Regions from separate parts of the Streptomyces sp. NPDC002754 genome, predicted to be linked through region 1. Evidence: riboswitches for the same ligand, from Rfam matches in the RefSeq annotation. Region 1 holds a riboswitch; the other holds the start of a gene.
The links. A riboswitch is a leader RNA that binds a small molecule or an ion and turns the genes downstream of it on or off. The one in region 1 is predicted to bind glycine.

Region 1 (8,855 bases):
GTGCAACCGGACGACGAAGCCGAGCAGTTGCGCAAGGAACTGCCTGCCGAACTGCCCGCCGAGGTGCCGGCCAAGAAGCCGGACGACACGACGAAGGCGGAGGCGGAGCCCGAACCCGTAGAGCCGGAGCCGGTCGAAGCGGATGCCGGCGAGCCCGAACTGACCGGTCGGCAGCGGCTCGTGAAGGGTCTGTGGCCGCCGCGCGCGTCGCGTGCCCAACTCATCATGGCTGTGTTGCTGTGCGTCCTGGGGCTCGGGCTCGCCATCCAGGTGCGGTCCACCAGTGACAACAGCGCCCTGCGCGGTGCGCGTCAGGAAGATCTTGTTCGCATTCTCGATGAACTGGACGATCGAACTCAGCGTCTTGAGGATGAGAAGCAAGGACTCGTGGACCAGCGCACCGAGCTGGAGAGCAGTTCGGACCAGGCAAACGAGGCCCGCAAGCAGACGGCCGAGAAGCAGAAGCAGCTCGGCATTCTGGCGGGCACGACGGCCGCGCAGGGCCCCGGGATCACCATGACCGTCACCGACACGAAGGGGGCCGTGGAGCCGGACATGCTGCTCGACGCGGTCCAGGAGCTGCGCGCCGCAGGCGCGGAGGCGATCCAGGTGAATGATGTCCGCGTCGTGGCCAACACGTATCTGACGGACGGCAGTGGAGGGAAGGGGATCAGCGTGGACGGGCACGAGATCAGCCGGCCCTACCGGTTCAAGGTCATCGGCAAGCCGCAGGACCTGGAGCCGGCCCTGAACATTCCCGGGGGTGTGGTGCAGACGCTGGAGAAGGAGCAGGCCACGGTGGCCGTGAGCCGCTCGAACAACATCGTTGTGGATGCCTTGCGATCGGCGCAACGGCCTGATTACGCTCGGTCGTCCTCGGAGTGAAGCCGGGGGTGCATGGTGAATACCGTGCGAGGGCATGAGGTTGCGGGGGGTCGCCGCAGCAAGGGTGGTGTGCGTGGTGGAAACTGTTTGGCGGATACGGACGTTGTGAGGGTGTCCGTGTCATTGATGTACGCGATGTACGCCGATGTGTGCAGTCAGGGTTCGTCCTGCCCCACGGGCGGGTCTGTTTCGGTCAAGGGGAATCGCCCGTGAAGTTGTTTGGGAAGTTGTTCGGCAAGAGCGCGCGTGAGGACAACCGTCATCGCGCGTCGCGCCAGGGAGATGTGCCCGAGACCCAGGTGGGTGAGCGCCCCCTGTTCCGGGACGAGGTCGCCGGAGGCAATTCGGGCGAACAGGGCGCGTCGTCTGTTGACCCTGCCGGTTCCGGCCCCATAGGTTTCGGAGAACCGTCAACCTCAAGTACGGGTGGAGGGTTGACCCCCGATCCGTACGCGTCCCACGCCCCCGCGGGGCAGCCGCGGCAGGAGGATCCGTCCATGTCGGCCCTGGTGTGTACGAGGTGCGGAAACCGGAACGGCGAGAACAGCCGGTTCTGTTCCAACTGCGGTGCGCCGCTGCGTGGCGGTGCGGCGCCGGAGGGGCCGTCCGAGACGACGTCCACGATCTCCATCTCCGGCCTCGAGTCCTACGACCCGGAGGCGACGGGCCAGACGCAGCTTCCGGCGCTCTCGCCCGAGGCACAGGCGGCGGTCGACGCGCTGCCGCTGGGCTCGGCGCTCCTGGTGGTGCGGCGCGGTCCGAACTCGGGCAGCCGCTTCCTCCTGGACGGCGAACTGACCACCGCGGGGCGGCACCCGCAGAGCGACATCTTCCTGGACGACGTGACCGTCTCGCGTCGCCACGTGGAGTTCCGTCGCCTGCAGGACGGCTCGTTCACCGTCGCCGACGTCGGCAGCCTCAACGGCACGTATGTGAACCGTGAGCGCATCGACTCGGTGACGTTGAACAACGGTGACGAGGTGCAGATCGGCAAGTACCGGCTGGTGTTCTACGCGAGCCAGCGCGGTATCTGAACCGTCCGCGATCCTTCAGGAAGGTCCATGCTGCACACGACGAGTGGCGGTGCCCCAGGGGGCACCGCCACCACGGACAGTCGGCTGATGAGCATCGGCACCGTACTGAACGTGCTCCGAGAAGAGTTTCCCGAAGTCACCATCTCCAAGATCAGGTTCCTGGAGTCCGAAGGGCTCGTCGAGCCCCGGCGCACGCCGTCGGGCTACCGGAAGTTCAGCCCGGACGACGTCGAGCGGCTGGCCCATGTGCTGCGTATGCAGCGGGACCACTACCTGCCGCTGAAGGTCATCAAGGAGCAGCTCGACTCCCTGGAGCCGGGCGAGACGCTGTCCGTGCCCGCACCCGGGCGCTCCGGCGACGCGGAGGACGGTATCGACGTGCCGACGGCCGCGCGGATCGGCCGGGACGAATTGCTGGCCGCCGTCGGTGCCGAGGAGCAGGAGCTCGACGAATGGGAGTCCTACGGGCTCCTCACCCCGCTGCCCGATGGTGGCTACGACGCCTCCGCCGTGTCGGTCGCCGAGCTCATCGGCGAGCTGGCCCGGTTCGGGATCGGGCCGCGGCACCTGCGGGTCATGCGGGCCGCCGCCGACCGGGAGGCGGGCCTGGTGGACCAGGTGGTGGCCCCGCTGAAAGTGCACCGCAACCCGCAGACGCGGGCGCATGCCGAGGCCCGTGCCAAGGAGCTGGCGGGCCTCACCGTGAGGCTGCACTCGGCACTTGTGCAGACCGCTCTCGGGGTCCGTCTGCCCTGATCGTGGGCGCGGGTGAGTGCCGATGGCCCGGTCCTCGGTGGCTGCCCGACTACCCAAACCGACCGGGCACGTCCTAGGGTTGCTGTGTGAACGAGCTCGACGTCGTAGGTGTCCGGGTCGAAATGCCCTCCAACCAGCCGATCGTGCTCCTGCGTGAAGTGGGAGGCGACCGGTACCTCCCCATCTGGATCGGACCGGGGGAGGCGACCGCGATCGCCTTTGCCCAGCAGGGCATGGCGCCCGCGCGTCCGCTGACGCACGACCTTTTCAAGGATGTCCTTGAGGCGGTCGGCCAGGAGCTCACGGAAGTGCGCATCACGGACCTGCGCGAAGGCGTCTTCTACGCGGAGCTCGTGTTCGCGAGCGGGGTCGAGGTCAGCGCCCGCCCGTCGGACGCCATAGCCCTGGCGCTGCGCACCGGTACGCCGATCTTCGGCAGTGACGGGGTCCTGGATGACGCGGGGATCGCGATCCCCGACGAGCAGGAGGACGAGGTGGAGAAGTTCCGCGAGTTCCTCGACCAGATCTCTCCCGAGGACTTCGGCACCAACAGTCAGTGACCGCCTGTCCGGCGGCCGGCCTCGGTCGTCGAGCGGCGGCGCCCTCGGGACATTCGGCTAGCCTTTCCCGGCGGTGGGTCACGGGAAACCACTCTTAGGGTGATTATCACTCGGCGTGCCTAGTGTGGCGTTCGTTGACGCACCCCCCGTGACTGCCTACCGTCGACAAGGCAGGTCAATGAGGAGGTCGGCGTGAGAAGCAGCGGCGACGGTACGGCGACGGGCGGTCCGTACCTGTTTCACGGCAGCGCGGCCGATCACACTCCGCAGCGCCCGCAGGCCGTGCCTGCGGTGGCGGGGGAGAGCGGCTCGGCCGCTTCCGAGCAGTTGGGATACCGGGGGCCGACGGCATGTGCGGCGGCCGGCATCACCTACCGGCAGCTCGACTACTGGGCCAGGACCGGCCTTGTCGAACCCAGTGTGCGCTCCGCGTACGGATCGGGGACACAGCGGCTCTACAGCTTCCGGGACGTCGTCGTCCTCAAGGTCGTCAAGCGGTTCCTGGACACGGGCGTCTCGTTGCAGAACATCCGGGCGGCCGTGCAGCACCTGCGCGAGAGCGGAGTCCGGGATCTGGAGCGGATGACGCTGATGAGCGACGGCGCGACGGTGTACGAGTGCACGTCGCCGGACGAGGTGCACGATCTGCTCCAGGGCGGCCAGGGGGTCTTCGGGATCGCCGTGGGCGTGGTCTGGCGGGACGTGGACGCCGCGCTCTCGCAGCTGCACGGGGAGCGTGTGGACACCGGCGAGACGATCGTGCCGCCGAACGCCACGGACGAGCTCGCGAGGCGGCGGGGCAGGGCTGTGTGAGGTCCGTACCGCCGCGTTGTCAGTGGCGTAGGGCAGCATCGGTGATGTGAGAACCGCGCCCACGATCCTGCATCTCGACATGGATGCCTTCTACGCCTCTGCGGAGCAGGCGGCGAAGCCGAGCCTGCGCGGGAAAGCGGTCGTCGTGGGCGGGCTCGGTCCGCGCGGTGTGGTGGCCACGGCGTCGTACGAGGCGCGGAAGTTCGGGGTGCACTCGGCGATGCCGATGGGGCAGGCGCGCAGGCTCGCCCCGCATGCCGCCTATCTGGTGCCGCGTTTCCGGCTCTACCGGGAGATCAGCGAGCAGGTGATGGGGCTCCTCGGCGCCCTTTCGCCCCTCGTGGAGCCGCTGAGCCTGGACGAGGCGTTCGTCGATCTGGAGGCCGGTGAGGCGGCCTGGGACGCCGCTTCGGCGGAGGCCGTGGGGCACCGGCTGCGGGCCGACATCCGGCGCGTGACCGGTCTGACCGGGTCCGTGGGGATCGCCGCGTCCAAGATGCTCGCGAAGATCGGTTCCGAGGAGGCCAAGCCGGACGGTCTTGTGCTGATACGCCCAGGTACCGAGCGCGCGCTGCTCGGGCCGCAGTCCGTGCGGATCCTGCCCGGCGTCGGGCCCGCGACGGCGGATCATCTGCGGCGGGCCGGGATCCAGACCGTGGAGGAGATCGCGGGGGCCGGTGAGGACGAGCTGGTGCGACTCCTCGGCAAGGCGCACGGCAGCCACCTGTACGAGATGGCGCTCGCCCGCGACGAGCGGCCCGTCGTCGCCGAGCGGGACTCCAAGTCCGTATCGGTCGAGGACACGTACGACGTGGACATCCATGACCGGGTGCGGGTCCGGATGGAGGTGCGCAGGCTCGCGGGCCGGTGCGTGGAGCGGCTGAGAGCGGCCGATCGTTCGGGCCGGACCGTGGTGCTCAAGGTGCGGCGCTACGACTTCTCGACGCTGACGCGCTCCGAGACGCTGCGGGGGCCGACGGATGATCCCGGGGTGGTGCGGGAGGCCGCGGCGCGGCTGCTGGAGAGCGTCGACACGACCGGTGGCGTGCGCTTGCTGGGGGTCGGGGTCAGTGGGCTCGCCGACTTCACGCAGGAGGACTTGTTCGCGCAGTTCGCCGCCGCGGAGGAGGCCGCTGCCGAGGAGGCCGCCGCCGGAGAGCCAGAAGGGGACGCGGGGCCCGTCGAGTCCGTGGAGGCGGTCGAGCCCGAGCCGGTGCCTGTGGAGCGGAAGTGGCTGGCCGGGCACGATGTGCGGCATACCGAGTTCGGGCACGGGTGGGTGCAGGGGAGCGGGCTGGGGCGGGTGACCGTGCGGTTCGAGACGCCGTATGCGCGGGTGCGGGGGCGGGTGCGGACGTTCCGGGTCGACGATCCCGAGCTGGAGTCGGCGGATCCGTTGCCGCTCGTCGAAGCGGTCGAAGCCGTGGAAGGGGCCGAAGCCGTCGAAGAGGCCGAGGATCAGGTCGGGTCGTCCTCCGCGCCCGCGATCTTGCCGAACGTGACGTCGGGCGACTGAGGAGCCGTGATCTCCAGGCCGTAGTGGTGGTAGAGCTGGAGCTCCTGCTCCGGGGAGAGGTGGCGGCCCACGCCGAAGTCGGGGGAGTCCTTGATGAGTGAGCGCTCGAAGGGCACGTTCAGCGTGCCGTCCGTGAAGTCGCTGGGCTCGAGCGGTACGAAGGCGTCGCGGCTGAACAGGCCGGTTCGTATCGCGGCCCACTCCGGCACGCCCGTGGCGTCGTCCAGGTACACCTCGTCGATGGTGCCGATCTTGGCCCCGCTGCGGTCGAATGCCTTGCGGCCGATCAGATTGCGCGGATCGACATCGGTCTGCACGGGCCCTCCAACTGATCGCGATGATCGCAACTCGTCTGTAAACACTACGAAAGAGCACATTGTGGAAGGCGGCCACTCGGGGGCTCCGGCCACGTAGCCGCTGGTAGGCTGGCAGGCGGCTGCTGACCCCGTGCGGGAGAGTCTTCCGACGGTCGTCGGGGGCGCCGAAGGAGCAACTCCTCCCCGGAATCTCTCAGGCCCCTGTACCGCACGGACGAGGTCACTCTGGAAAGCAGAGCGGGGTGCACGGTTTCCGCTCTCACCGACGGTGCAAGCCGGTGTGTTCCGTGTTCTCGCGGGGTGGGCCGGTGAAGCTCTCAGGTTGAGATGACAGAGGGGGAGGCCGACCGGGTACCCGCGCCGTGGTGCCCCTCGCAGGTCGCAATGACCAGGAGGCCTCCGCCAATGACCGCCAACCGTATTCCGCTCTCCCAGTTGGAGCGAGGAATCCCCTTCGAGCAGCGCCACATCGGCCCCGATGACGCCGCTCAGGCCAAGATGCTCGCGCAGGTCGGCTACGGCTCGCTGGACGAGCTGACCGCGGCCGCGGTGCCCGATGTGATCAAGAGCGCCGAGGCGCTCGACCTTCCGGCCGCCCGCAGCGAGGCCGAGGTGCTCACCGAGCTGAAGTCCCTTGCGGAGCGCAATCAGGTGCTCGGCTCGATGATCGGCCTCGGCTACTACGGGACGTTCACACCGCCCGTCATCCTGCGCAACGTGATGGAGAACCCGTCCTGGTACACGGCGTACACGCCCTACCAGCCGGAGATCTCGCAGGGCCGCCTCGAGGCGCTGCTCAACTTCCAGACCATGGTCGCCGAGCTGACCGGCCTGCCCACCTCGGGCTCCTCGCTGCTCGACGAGGGCACCGCGGCCGCCGAGGCGATGGCCCTGTCGCGCCGCGTCGGCAAGGTCAAGAACGGTGTCTACGTCATCGACGCCGACGCCCTGCCGCAGACCATCGCCGTCATCGAGACGCGCGCCGAGCCGACCGGTGTCGAGATCGTCGTCGCCGACCTCGGGGAGGGCATTCCGGCCGAGGTCGCCGAGCGCGGCGTCGTGGGCGTGCTCGTGCAGTACCCCGGGGCCTCCGGCGCCGTGCGGGACATCAAGCCCGTGATCGACCAGGCGCACGAGCTGGGCGCCATCGTCACCGTCGCCGCCGACCTCCTCGCTCTGACATTGCTGACCTCGCCCGGTGACCTCGGCGCGGACATCGCCATCGGCACGACGCAGCGCTTCGGTGTGCCGATGGGCTTCGGCGGTCCGCACGCCGGATACATGGCCGTACGCGAGAAGTTCGCACGCTCCCTGCCGGGCCGCCTCGTCGGTGTCTCCGTCGACGCCGACGGCAACAAGGCGTACCGCCTCGCCCTGCAGACCCGCGAGCAGCACATCCGCCGCGAGAAGGCGACCAGCAACATCTGCACCGCGCAGGTGCTGCTCGCCGTCATGGCCGGCATGTACGCCGTGTACCACGGGCCCGAGGGCCTCAAGTCCATCGCACGGCGCACCCACCGATACGCCACCGTGCTCGCGGCGGGGCTCACCGCGGGCGGCGTCGAGGTCGTGCACGGCGCGTACTTCGACACCCTCACCGTGCGGGTGCCGGGCAAGGCAGCCGAGGTCGTCTCCGCCGCGCGCGAAGGCGGCGTGAACCTGCGCCTCGTGGACGCCGATCACACCTCGCTCGCCTGCGACGAGACCACCACGCGGGCCCAACTGGGCGCCGTATGGAGTGCATTCGGTGTCGAGGCGGACGTCGAGGCCCTGGACGCCGAGGCCGCGGACACGCTGCCGGGCGGCCTGCTGCGCGAGGACGACTACCTGACGCACCCCGTCTTCCACCAGTACCGCTCCGAGACGGCGATGCTGCGCTACCTGCGGGCGCTCGCCGACCGCGACTACGCGCTGGACCGCGGCATGATCCCGCTGGGCTCCTGCACGATGAAGCTCAACGCGACGACGGAGATGGAGCCGGTCACCTGGCCCGAGTTCGGCCAGCTGCACCCCTTCGCGCCCGCCGAGCAGGCGCAGGGCTACCTGACGCTCATCCGTGAGCTGGAGGAGCGGCTCGCCGAGGTCACCGGCTACGACAAGGTGTCGCTGCAACCGAACGCCGGTTCGCAGGGCGAGCTCGCCGGCCTGCTCGCCGTCCGCGGCTATCACCGGGCGAACGGCGACGAGCAGCGGACCGTCTGCCTCATCCCGTCCTCCGCGCACGGCACGAACGCGGCGAGCGCCGTGATGGCCGGCATGAAGGTCGTCGTCGTGAAGACCGCCGACGACGGCGAGGTCGACATCGAGGACCTGCGCACCAAGATTGAGCAGTACGCCGAGCAGCTCTCCGTCCTCATGATCACGTACCCGTCGACGCACGGCGTCTTCGAGGAGCACGTCGCCGACATCTGCGCCGCCGTGCACGACGCGGGCGGCCAGGTCTACGTCGACGGCGCCAACCTCAACGCGCTGGTGGGCCTCGCCAAGCCGGGCCGCTTCGGTGGCGACGTCTCGCACCTGAACCTGCACAAGACGTTCTGCATCCCGCACGGCGGCGGTGGTCCTGGCGTCGGCCCGGTGGGTGTGCGCGAGCACCTCGCGCCGTACCTGCCGAACCACCCGCTGCAGCCGGCCGCGGGCCCTGAGACGGGTGTCGGCCCGATCTCCGCGGCGCCCTGGGGCTCCGCCGGGATCCTGCCGATCTCCTGGGCGTACGTGCGGCTCATGGGTGGCGAGGGGCTGAAGCGGGCCACGCAGGTGGCGGTGCTTTCCGCGAACTACATTGCCAAGCGGCTCGAGCCGCACTTCCCGGTGCTCTACAACGGTCCGGGCGGGCTCGTCGCGCACGAGTGCATCATCGACCTGCGGCCGCTCAGCAAGGCGACGGGCGTGAGCATCGACGATGTCGCCAAGCGGCTCATCGACTACGGGTTCCACGCGCCGACCATGTCGTTCCCGGTCGCCGGGACGTTCA
Region 2 (8,855 bases), on a different contig from region 1:
GCCCAGCGAGGTCACGGACTTACCGGAGCCGGACTCGCCCACGATGCCGAGGGTCCGGCCCTTCTCCAACGAGAAGTTCAGGCCGTCGACGGACTTCACCAGGCCGTCGTCGGTGGGGAAGTGCACCTTGAGGTCACGGACCTCGAGGAAGGCGGTCGGGGGCCGGGAGTCGGCCGCGAAGGGCTCGCCCACGACGGTCCCTGTGTTGCTCTGCTCGCTCATCCCAGCCTCACTCGGGGGTCGATCACGGCGTACATCATGTCGACGACGAGGTTCGCGATGGCGATGGCCAGCGACATGACCAGGGTGACCCCCAGGATCACCGGGAGGTCTTTGGCCTCGACGGCGTTGACGGCTTCGAATCCGACGCCCTTCAGGCCGAAGGTCGACTCCGTCAGGATGGCGCCGCCCATCAGGACGCCCAGGTCGAGACCGAAGACGGTGAGGATCGGCGTCATCGTGGAGCGCAGGGCGTGCCGGGTGATGACGGCCCGTTCGCCGAGGCCCTTGGAGCGGGCGGTGCGGATGTAGTCCTCGCCCATGACCTCGAGCATGGTGGCCCGGGTGAGGCGGGCGTACATCGCCGCCTGCAGGAAGGCCAGGGCGATCCAGGGCAGGATCAGCGTCTCGATCCAGGTCCCGATGGACTGGTCGCTGGACAGGCTGTCGCTGATCTTGATGAGCCCCAGGCTGTGGACGAAGATGCCCATCATCACCATGCCGGTGAAGAAGATCGGCATGGAGACGCCGGAGAGCGCGGCGATCATCGCGCTGCGGTCCCAGACGGTGCCCCGCTTCAGCGCGGAGACGACACCCACGGCCACGCCGCCGACCAGCCACAGGACGCACGCGCCCGCGGCGAGCGCCACGGTCACCGGCAGGGCGCCGGTGATGGTGTTCCAGACCGGCTCCTCCGTGCGGAAGGAGTAGCCGAGGCACGGCGCTGGACAGTGGGTCACACTGCCGCCGGAGACGTAGTCCCGGCCCATCGGGATCGCCCTGACGAAGTCCCAGAACTGCACCAGCAGCGGGTCGTTGAGCCCGAGCTTGACGCGGATGCCCGCAAGCTGCTCCGGCGATGTGGCCTTGCCCGCGAAGAGCGTGGCGACGTCCTGCCCGGACCACTTCGGCAGCAGGAAGAAGATGGCGAACGTCGTCAGCAGGACGATCAGCACCATCACAATGACGGCGCTCAGGCGCCGGATGAGGTAAGCAAGCACTGTGCGCGGCCCCTGGGCGGCCGGACCTCGGGTTACGGGGTCCGGCCGCCTGCCGGGACCATCACCTGCCCTTCGGACTGGTGGGTGTCGGCTGGGATGTCAGCGAGTCGGTCGCTGCTACTTCGTCACTCCGAGCTTGGCGTAGTCGTAGCGGCCACTCCAGGCGGGAGCCGAGTAGGCGTTCGTCAGTCGCGGCCCGCGCCAGGTGATGTTGGCCTCGTAGATGAACGGCATCCAGTAGGCCTCGTCCAGGATCCGGTGACCCATGTCGGTGTAGATGCTCTTCGCCTCGGCCTTGTCGGTCGTCTTCAGCGCGTTGTCGAACATCTTGTCGATCTTCGGGTCGTCGATCTGCGACTCGTTGTAGTTGCCGGTCTTCTGGATGAAGCGGCTGTCCCACAGCGGCTGGCCGAAGCCCTGGCCGGTGTTGAAGTCCGGACCCCAACCACTCATCGTCATGCCGTAGCCGCGCTCCTTGACCTTCTTCAGGTCGCCGGAGATGGAGGAGGCGTCGGCACCGGAGAAGGTGTCGATGGTCAGCTTGATGCCGACCTTGCCGAGCTGCTCCTGCAGCGCCTCGGCGGCGTCCTCCTCACCGGGCTGGTCGCTGCGCGCGGTCAGCACGGTCGAGAAGCCGCTCGGCTTGCCGCACTTCTTCAACGCGTCCTTGGCCTTGGCCACGTCCGGCTTGCCCTTGCGCTCCACCACGCCGTACGGGTCGTACGCGTCGTCGTGGCCCGGAACCGCCTTCGGGAAGGGGTTGTTGGCGATCTTGCCGGCCGCGACCTCGCCGCCGCGGGTCTGCTGCAGGCTCTTGAAGTCGGTGGCGTAGAAGACGGCCTTGCGGCAGTTGACGTTGTCCATCGGCTTGGTCGTCGTGACCAGGGCCACGTAACGGACGAACGGCGTCTGCATGTTGTCGACGTCGGCCCTGTTGTCCGTCACGGCGGTGGTCCGGCCGGACTGGGTCATGCCGGTGCCGTTGAGGTCGACGTCGTACTGGCCGGCCATCAGGTTCTTGTCGTTCTCTTCGAGGTTCTTGTTGATCGCGACCGTGATCTTGTCCGGCAGCGCGGGGTTGTTCGGGTCCGAGGACTTCTTCCACGCCTTGTTGCGGACCAGCACGATCGACTTGTTCGCCTGGTGCGACTGGACCTTGTACGGACCGTTGGCCATCGGCTTGGTCGTGTACTTCTCCCGGGTGTCCGCCGACTGCTTCACCGCGGAGCCGGACGGCATGGCGAGCATCTGCTCGAAGTCGCTGTTGGGCTGCGGCAGATGGAAGACGATGGTGTTGTCGTCGGGCGTGTCGATGGCCTTGAGGCCGAGCTTGTCCTTGGACTTGTCCTTGTACGGGCCCTTGTACTCGCCCTTGGGGTCGAGCACCTGCTTCAGGTACACCGGGCCGCCGGTGATGACGTCGTCGGCCCAGATGCGCTCGATGCCGTACTTGATGTCCTTGGAGGTCAGCTTCGAGCCGTCCTCCCAGGTGAGGCCGGAACGCAGCTTGTACGTGTAGGTCTTGCCGCCGTCGCTGACCTTGGCCATGCCGCTCGCCATGTCGGGGACCAGCGCGTTGCCCGCGGCGCCCGGCTTGGTGTCGTACGTCACCAGGGTGCGGTTGTAGAAGCGCATGAAGTCCCACGCCATGCCGAAGTAGGCGCGCTGCGGGTCGAAACTGTCCAGGTCCTGCTTGGCGACCATGCGGAGCGTGCCGCCCTTTGTGGTCGACTTGTTGGCGATCTTGCCTATGGCGGCGTTGTAGCCGGCGCCCTTCGACTTGTTGTCGCTGTCGTCGCCACCGCCGCAGGCGGTGACGGTGAGCGCCGACGCGGCCACGAGGGCAGCGGCCGCCGTCATCCGTCGACTCTGGAAACCTTTGGGCATTCTTCTCGCATCCTCCGGGAATCGCGGTCCTTGACCTTGCGGCCGCAGGGCCATGAGGGACCTACAGGGAGTGCTCCTGACAGGACGGCAGGGGCAGTTGACGGGTGTCTATCGGGTGCCCTTGGGGTCGAGCGCGTCGCGCAGGCCGTCCCCGAAGAGGTTGAAGGCCAGCACGGTGATGAAGATCGCCACGCCAGGGAAGACCATGAACATCGGGTCGTGCTCGTAGGTGCTGAGCGCGTCCCGCAGCATGCCGCCCCACGAGGCGGTCGGCGGCCGGACACCGGCGCCGAGGAAGCTGAGCGCCGCCTCCGTGAGGATGTTGGTGGGGATCATCAGCGTGGTGTACACGGTGATGGGCGCCACCAGGTTCGGCAGCAGCTCGCGGAAGAGGATGTGCCGGGGCCCGCCGCCGAGGCTGCGTGCCGCCTCCACGTACTCCCGCTCGCGCAGGGAGAGCGTCTGCCCGCGCACGATCCGGCCGATGTACGGCCAGCCGAAGAAGCCGATCACCATGATCAGAATCATGATGCGCACGCCGCTGCCGGTGAGGCCGAGCAGGTCGTTGGGGAGGACGGAGACCAGGGAGATGATGAAAAGGAGCTGCGGGAAGGACAGCAGCACGTCCATCACGCGGCTGATCACCGCGTCCGCCCAGCCGCCGAAGTAGCCGGCGATGATGCCGAAGAGGGTGCCGAGCACGACGGCGACGACTGCGGCGAGGAAGGCGACCAGCATCGAGACGCGGGTGCCGTAGACGATGCGGCTGAAGATGTCGCGGCCCTTGTTGGGCTCCACGCCGAAGAGGTGATCCGCGCTGACGCCGCCCAGGGCGCCCTTGGGCAGGTTCGTCAGCTCGTCCAGCTTGTCCTGGTGGAACTGGTTCGGCGGGTGGCCGAGCAGGCTGACGATGAGCGGAGCGAAGACCGCGACCAGGATCAGAAGGACGACAACGATGCCACCGCCGAGGGCGACCTTGTCGCGCTTCAGCCGGTTCCAGGCGATCTGCTTGAGCGACCGGCCCTCGACCTTGCGCTCTCCGTCTCCCTTGGCAGGCTCGACCGGGGCGCTCGGTTCCGCTTCCGCGCTCGTGTCGTGCAATGGTGCCGTCATCGTGGCAAGGACCCCTCTCAACCGGCGGTGACCGGCCCGCACTTGCCGCTGTGGCGGCGTGGTTCAGTCCGTCGTACACAGAGGCGAAGCCCCCTTGCTGCGGGAGTCTTCAACCTGGGCGCGATCTGTTACCAGACTTGACAGCGAAAGGATGCCTAAACGTGATGCAGGCTGGGGTGTTCCGTTATCCGGAGAGGGGTGAACGGGGTGCGGACGGTGGGCAGTTGGGCCACAAGCGGCCGAATGGCCGCGCAACCGGGACAGTTGGGGCGGCACCGGCGCAAAAAGATGTGCCTCTCGTCCAAAGGCGGGCTGGAATGTTCCAGCCCGTCCGGATGAATCAAGCCCGCCCGGCGTTTGAGGGCATCCTTTCAGCGCGTAGCGCCGTACGGCGGCGGATACCCGTACCCACCGCCAGCGGGAGCGACATGCGCCTCGCGGTCGTAGAACGGCCGCGCGTTGGCCCGGAGCCACATGGCAATGGGGTCGTACTCGTCCGACATCGCGACCGTGGAGACCGGGAGGCCCTCGGGGACCGCCGGGATGGACTGCTGCATCATCGCCCGGACCGCGTCCACGGACGCCGGGGACGTGTCGTAGACGTCCAGGCCGATGGCCAGGTAGGGCGCGCCGAGCGTCGGCTGGACCCAGGCACGGCGCAGCGAGCGGATCGCCGTCGTGCGATGGGCGTTCTGCGTCAACACCGCATAGAACTGGGGGATTTCGATCGCGGGCTCGGAGAGCCTCAGCGGGCCCGCCGGCTGCCGGTCGAGGCCGCCCGCGATGCGGCGCAGGTCGAGCCACGGGATGCCGACGCCGCCACCCGGCGCGTGCGGGTTCAGCCAGAGCCCGTACTGGTCCGGGTAGAGCGTGCGCGCCGCGTCGACCCCGCTCACCACCTCGTACGCCCTTGACCAGCCGGAGGCGGAGAGCTCCTGGGCGGAGGTGACGCACGGGGCGTACGAGAAGCCGTCCACCTCCATGTTCCCGTACTGGGCGTCAGGGGATCCGGCCTGGCCGTGCCAGAGCAGCATCCAGACCTGCCCGGCCGCGGGGTCGGCGAGGGCCTTGAGGAGCGCCTCGTACGCGTCGTAGCGTCCCGGCGTCACCTGGCGCAGCATGTGCTCGACTTGTCCAGCCGCGGCCGTGCCCGACGCACTCACCCGTAACCGCCCCTTCGGCTCTTCACATACGTCCGTGTCCCACACGTGGCCGGAGAGCGAAGCGCCGACCGGTCACGTCATGAAACCAGCTTAAGCGGCGATACTGACACCGACTTGACGGACGCCGTCACCCTTCTCGTACGTAGAACGGCCGTACGTGTGTACGCAGCCAGTCCGCGACCGGGTCCTGCGTCACGTCCAGGAACACCAGGTTGACGGTCCAGGCCACCGGCGCGCGGCCCAGCGCCCGCCCCAGCGCGTCCAGCGGAACGTCCCGCGCGCCGCCCGCGGCGCCGGCGGCCTGCGCCAGCAGCTCCACGCCGATGAACAGGGACGGCTCGGCGTCCTCCACGGTCGCGAGGCAGCGCCGGGCGCTCAGTACCGTGCCGAGCGCCTCGAACTCCTCACGCACCGCGGCCAGGAAGTCCATGGGGTCGACCTGCCAGTCCGGCTCGCTGAGCACCACGCGGCCACCCGCCGCCGGGCCGTCCAGCGGCGTGCGGCCACTGCGGGCCAGCTCGGCGACGGCCTGCGGCGGAAGCGGCACACCCACCGTGCCGTCCGGGTTCACGGCGATGCCGAGCTGCGGCGGAAGCCCGCGCGCGAACTCCACGGCCGGGGCCACGGTGCAGTCCATCCGGCCACCGGTGACCGCCATGAACTGCTGCTCGGAGCTGAACACGGGGACGTAGGCCTGGCCCCCGATCTCCAGGCTCGGCAGATCGAGGTCCCTGCTGGCGTTCGAACCGCCCCTGGGCAGCGGGATCCACACGTGGCTGCGGCCGAGCACCTCGACGACGCGGGCGCCGGACTCCGGCCGCCCGAGCGCCGCGGCGAGGACCTCCTCCAGCTCGTTGGCCGGCCAGCCCTGCGCGGGGTGGGCGTAGCCGCCCTCGTGCCCCTGGGCGTGATCGTGCCCCGGCTCCGGGGTACCTGGGAACTCCATGACTGCCATCAACCTCTGCTGTTCCGCCCGCTGCTGCTGCCCGCCGACCTTAACCGCTGTCAGTCGTCGAACGTGATCCCTCCCAGCGCCTCCATCGCCGCCCGGTCGAGCAGCACCGCCGAATCCATCCCGGCCGGCAGGTTCCCCTGCTCCGTCGAGCTGACGAGCGCGCCCACCGCTCTGCGGTGCCGGGCGAAGGCGTACCGGGACACCCCGCGGCCGCGGTCCCGCTGCCCCTCGAGGGCCGTGTCCGCCGGTACGTCGAGCAGCATCAGGTGGACGGCCGCGCCGCGCCGCCGCGCCGTGCGGATCACCCAGCGGCGCACCCACGCCTGCGTACCGCAGTCGTGCACGACGACGCTCACGCCCGAGCGCATCGCCCGGCGCAGCCCCACGTAGTGCGCGACGCGGACCAGCGGGCGGTACAGCGCGTACGGCAGGTGGCGCGGCATGCGCGCGGCCCAACGCTCGCGGGTGTCCTGCGAGTCGATCCGGATCTCCGCCACGGCCCGCCGCATCAGCGTCGACTTTCCGCTGCCCGGCAGGCCCGAGAGCACGACGAGGTCGCCCGCCGCGAAGGCGAGCAGGCGCGGCGTGTGACCGCGGCGGCCGCGCAGGTCCCGCACCGAGCGGCGGCCGGAGGTCCGCACCCCCGCCACCACCGGCGCCGAAGCCGCCACCGCGTACGCCCCCGCCACTGCCTTCTGCACCGTGATCGTCCTCCCCGTTCCGGTCACGCCACCCTTGCCCCTCAAGTGTAAAGAGAAGGTAATGCCACTCAAGGGCTTTCCCTGTCGGACGGGCATGCAATGATGTGCGCGCAAACTGCATACCGGCCGCTTGAATCCGCGCGGGAGAGTTCCGGGTACCCACGGGTCCCCGGACGCCGAAGGAGCAAGTTCCTCCCTTGAATCTCTCAGGCCCCGTACCGCGCGGGCGAGGCAGATCTGAAAAGTGGGGCGTCTTTGTGACGTGACGCCCCCACCCAAGGTGCAAGCCCCCTCGGGGCGAACCTCTCAGGTTCCGATGACAGATGGGGAGGACGTCCCGCGCGCGATCAGCGGGACTCCGCCATCGTCGTCATGCCACCGGGAGCACACCAGCCATGAGCCGCACCACTGCCCTTGACGCCCTGCATCGTTCACTCGGGGCGACGATGACCGACTTCGCCGGCTGGGACATGCCGCTGCGCTACGGCAGCGAGCGCGACGAGCACAACGCGGTACGCACGCGTGCCGGCCTCTTCGACCTCTCCCACATGGGCGAGATCACGGTGTCCGGTCCCGCCGCCGCGGACCTGCTCAACCACGCGCTCGTCGGCAACATCGGCTCCGTCGGCCTCGGCCGCGCCCGCTACACCATGATCTGCCGCGCCGACGGCGGGATCCTCGACGACCTGATCGTGTACCGGCTGGAGGAGACCACCTACATGGTGGTCGCGAACGCGGGCAACGCGCAGGTCGTCCTCGACGCCCTCACCGAGCGCGCCGTCGGCTTCGACGCCGAGGTCCGCGACGACCGGGACGCGTACGCGCTGCTCGCGGTGCAGGGCCCGACCTCCGCGGCGATCGTGAAGTCCGTCACGGACGCGGACCTGGACGGCCTGAAGTACTACGCGGGGCTGCCCGGCACCGTCGCCGGCGTACAGGCGCTCATCGCGCGCACCGGCTACACCGGCGAGGACGGCTTCGAGCTGTTCGTCGCCCCCGCCGACGCCGAGAAGCTGTGGCAGGCGCTGACCGAGGCGGGCGCCGAGTACGGCCTGATCCCCGCCGGCCTTTCCTGCCGGGACACGCTGCGCCTGGAGGCGGGCATGCCGCTGTACGGGCACGAGCTGACGACCGACCTCACACCCTTCGACGCCGGTCTCGGCCGCGTCGTGAAGTTCGAGAAGACCTCGCACGGGGACGACTTCGTGGGCCACGACGCGCTGGTCGCCGCCGCCGAGCGCGCCGAGGCCAACCCGCCCCGCAAGCTCGTCGGCCTCATCGCCGAGGGCCGCCGTGTCCCGCGCGCCGGGATGTCCGTCGTCGTCGACGGCACGGTGATCGGCGAGGTCACCTCCGGCGCCCCGTCCCCGACACTGGGCAAGCCGATCGCGATGGCGTACGTGGACCCGGCGCACGCCGAGGCCGGTGCTGCTTCTTCATCGGGGGTCGGTGTCGACATCCGCGGCAAGCACGAGCCGTACGAGGTCGTGGCGCTGCCGTTCTACAAGCGCCAGAAGTAGTCCGCGCCGCGCACCGGCGCCCCCTCTGTCACCAGCACCTTCCCGCGTACAGGAGAATTCGCCTCATGAGCAACCCCCAGCAGCTGCGTTACAGCAAGGAGCACGAGTGGCTCTCCGCCGTCGAGGATGGCGTCGCCACGATCGGCATCACGGAGCACGCCGCGAACGCGCTCGGTGACATCGTGTTCGTCCAGCTCCCCGAGGTCGGTGACACCGTGACCGCGGGCGAGACCTGCGGCGAGCTCGAGTCGACCAAGTCGGTCTCCGACCTGTACTCCCCCGTCGGCGGCGAGGTC

Region 2: it holds a riboswitch for glycine, as region 1 does, so the genes downstream of both, gcvT (glycine cleavage system aminomethyltransferase GcvT) here and gcvP (aminomethyl-transferring glycine dehydrogenase) in region 1, are expected to answer to the same signal.

What each region holds. Positions count from the first base shown of each region.
Region 1 covers NZ_JBSFVM010000041.1:4,806-13,660, forward strand. Annotated here, with positions in the region: gene ACWD2L_RS37695 (DUF881 domain-containing protein) at 1-885, shown strand, start outside; gene ACWD2L_RS37700 (FHA domain-containing protein) at 1,008-1,919, shown strand; gene ftsR (transcriptional regulator FtsR) at 1,947-2,675, shown strand; gene ACWD2L_RS37710 (bifunctional nuclease family protein) at 2,762-3,235, shown strand; gene ACWD2L_RS37715 (MerR family transcriptional regulator) at 3,428-4,048, shown strand; gene ACWD2L_RS37720 (DNA polymerase IV) at 4,095-5,564, shown strand; gene ACWD2L_RS37725 (PRC-barrel domain-containing protein) at 5,507-5,881, opposite strand; glycine riboswitch at 6,005-6,100, shown strand; gene gcvP (aminomethyl-transferring glycine dehydrogenase) at 6,287-8,855, shown strand, end outside.
Region 2 covers NZ_JBSFVM010000002.1:297,217-306,071, reverse strand. Annotated here, with positions in the region: gene ACWD2L_RS08805 (ABC transporter ATP-binding protein) at 1-222, opposite strand, end outside; gene ACWD2L_RS08800 (ABC transporter permease) at 219-1,220, opposite strand; gene ACWD2L_RS08795 (ABC transporter substrate-binding protein) at 1,338-3,107, opposite strand; gene ACWD2L_RS08790 (ABC transporter permease) at 3,216-4,220, opposite strand; gene ACWD2L_RS08785 (enhanced serine sensitivity protein SseB C-terminal domain-containing protein) at 4,592-5,383, opposite strand; gene ACWD2L_RS08780 (enhanced serine sensitivity protein SseB) at 5,511-6,329, opposite strand; gene ACWD2L_RS08775 (AAA family ATPase) at 6,389-7,045, opposite strand; glycine riboswitch at 7,171-7,270, shown strand; glycine riboswitch at 7,271-7,372, shown strand; gene gcvT (glycine cleavage system aminomethyltransferase GcvT) at 7,435-8,559, shown strand; gene gcvH (glycine cleavage system protein GcvH) at 8,625-8,855, shown strand, end outside.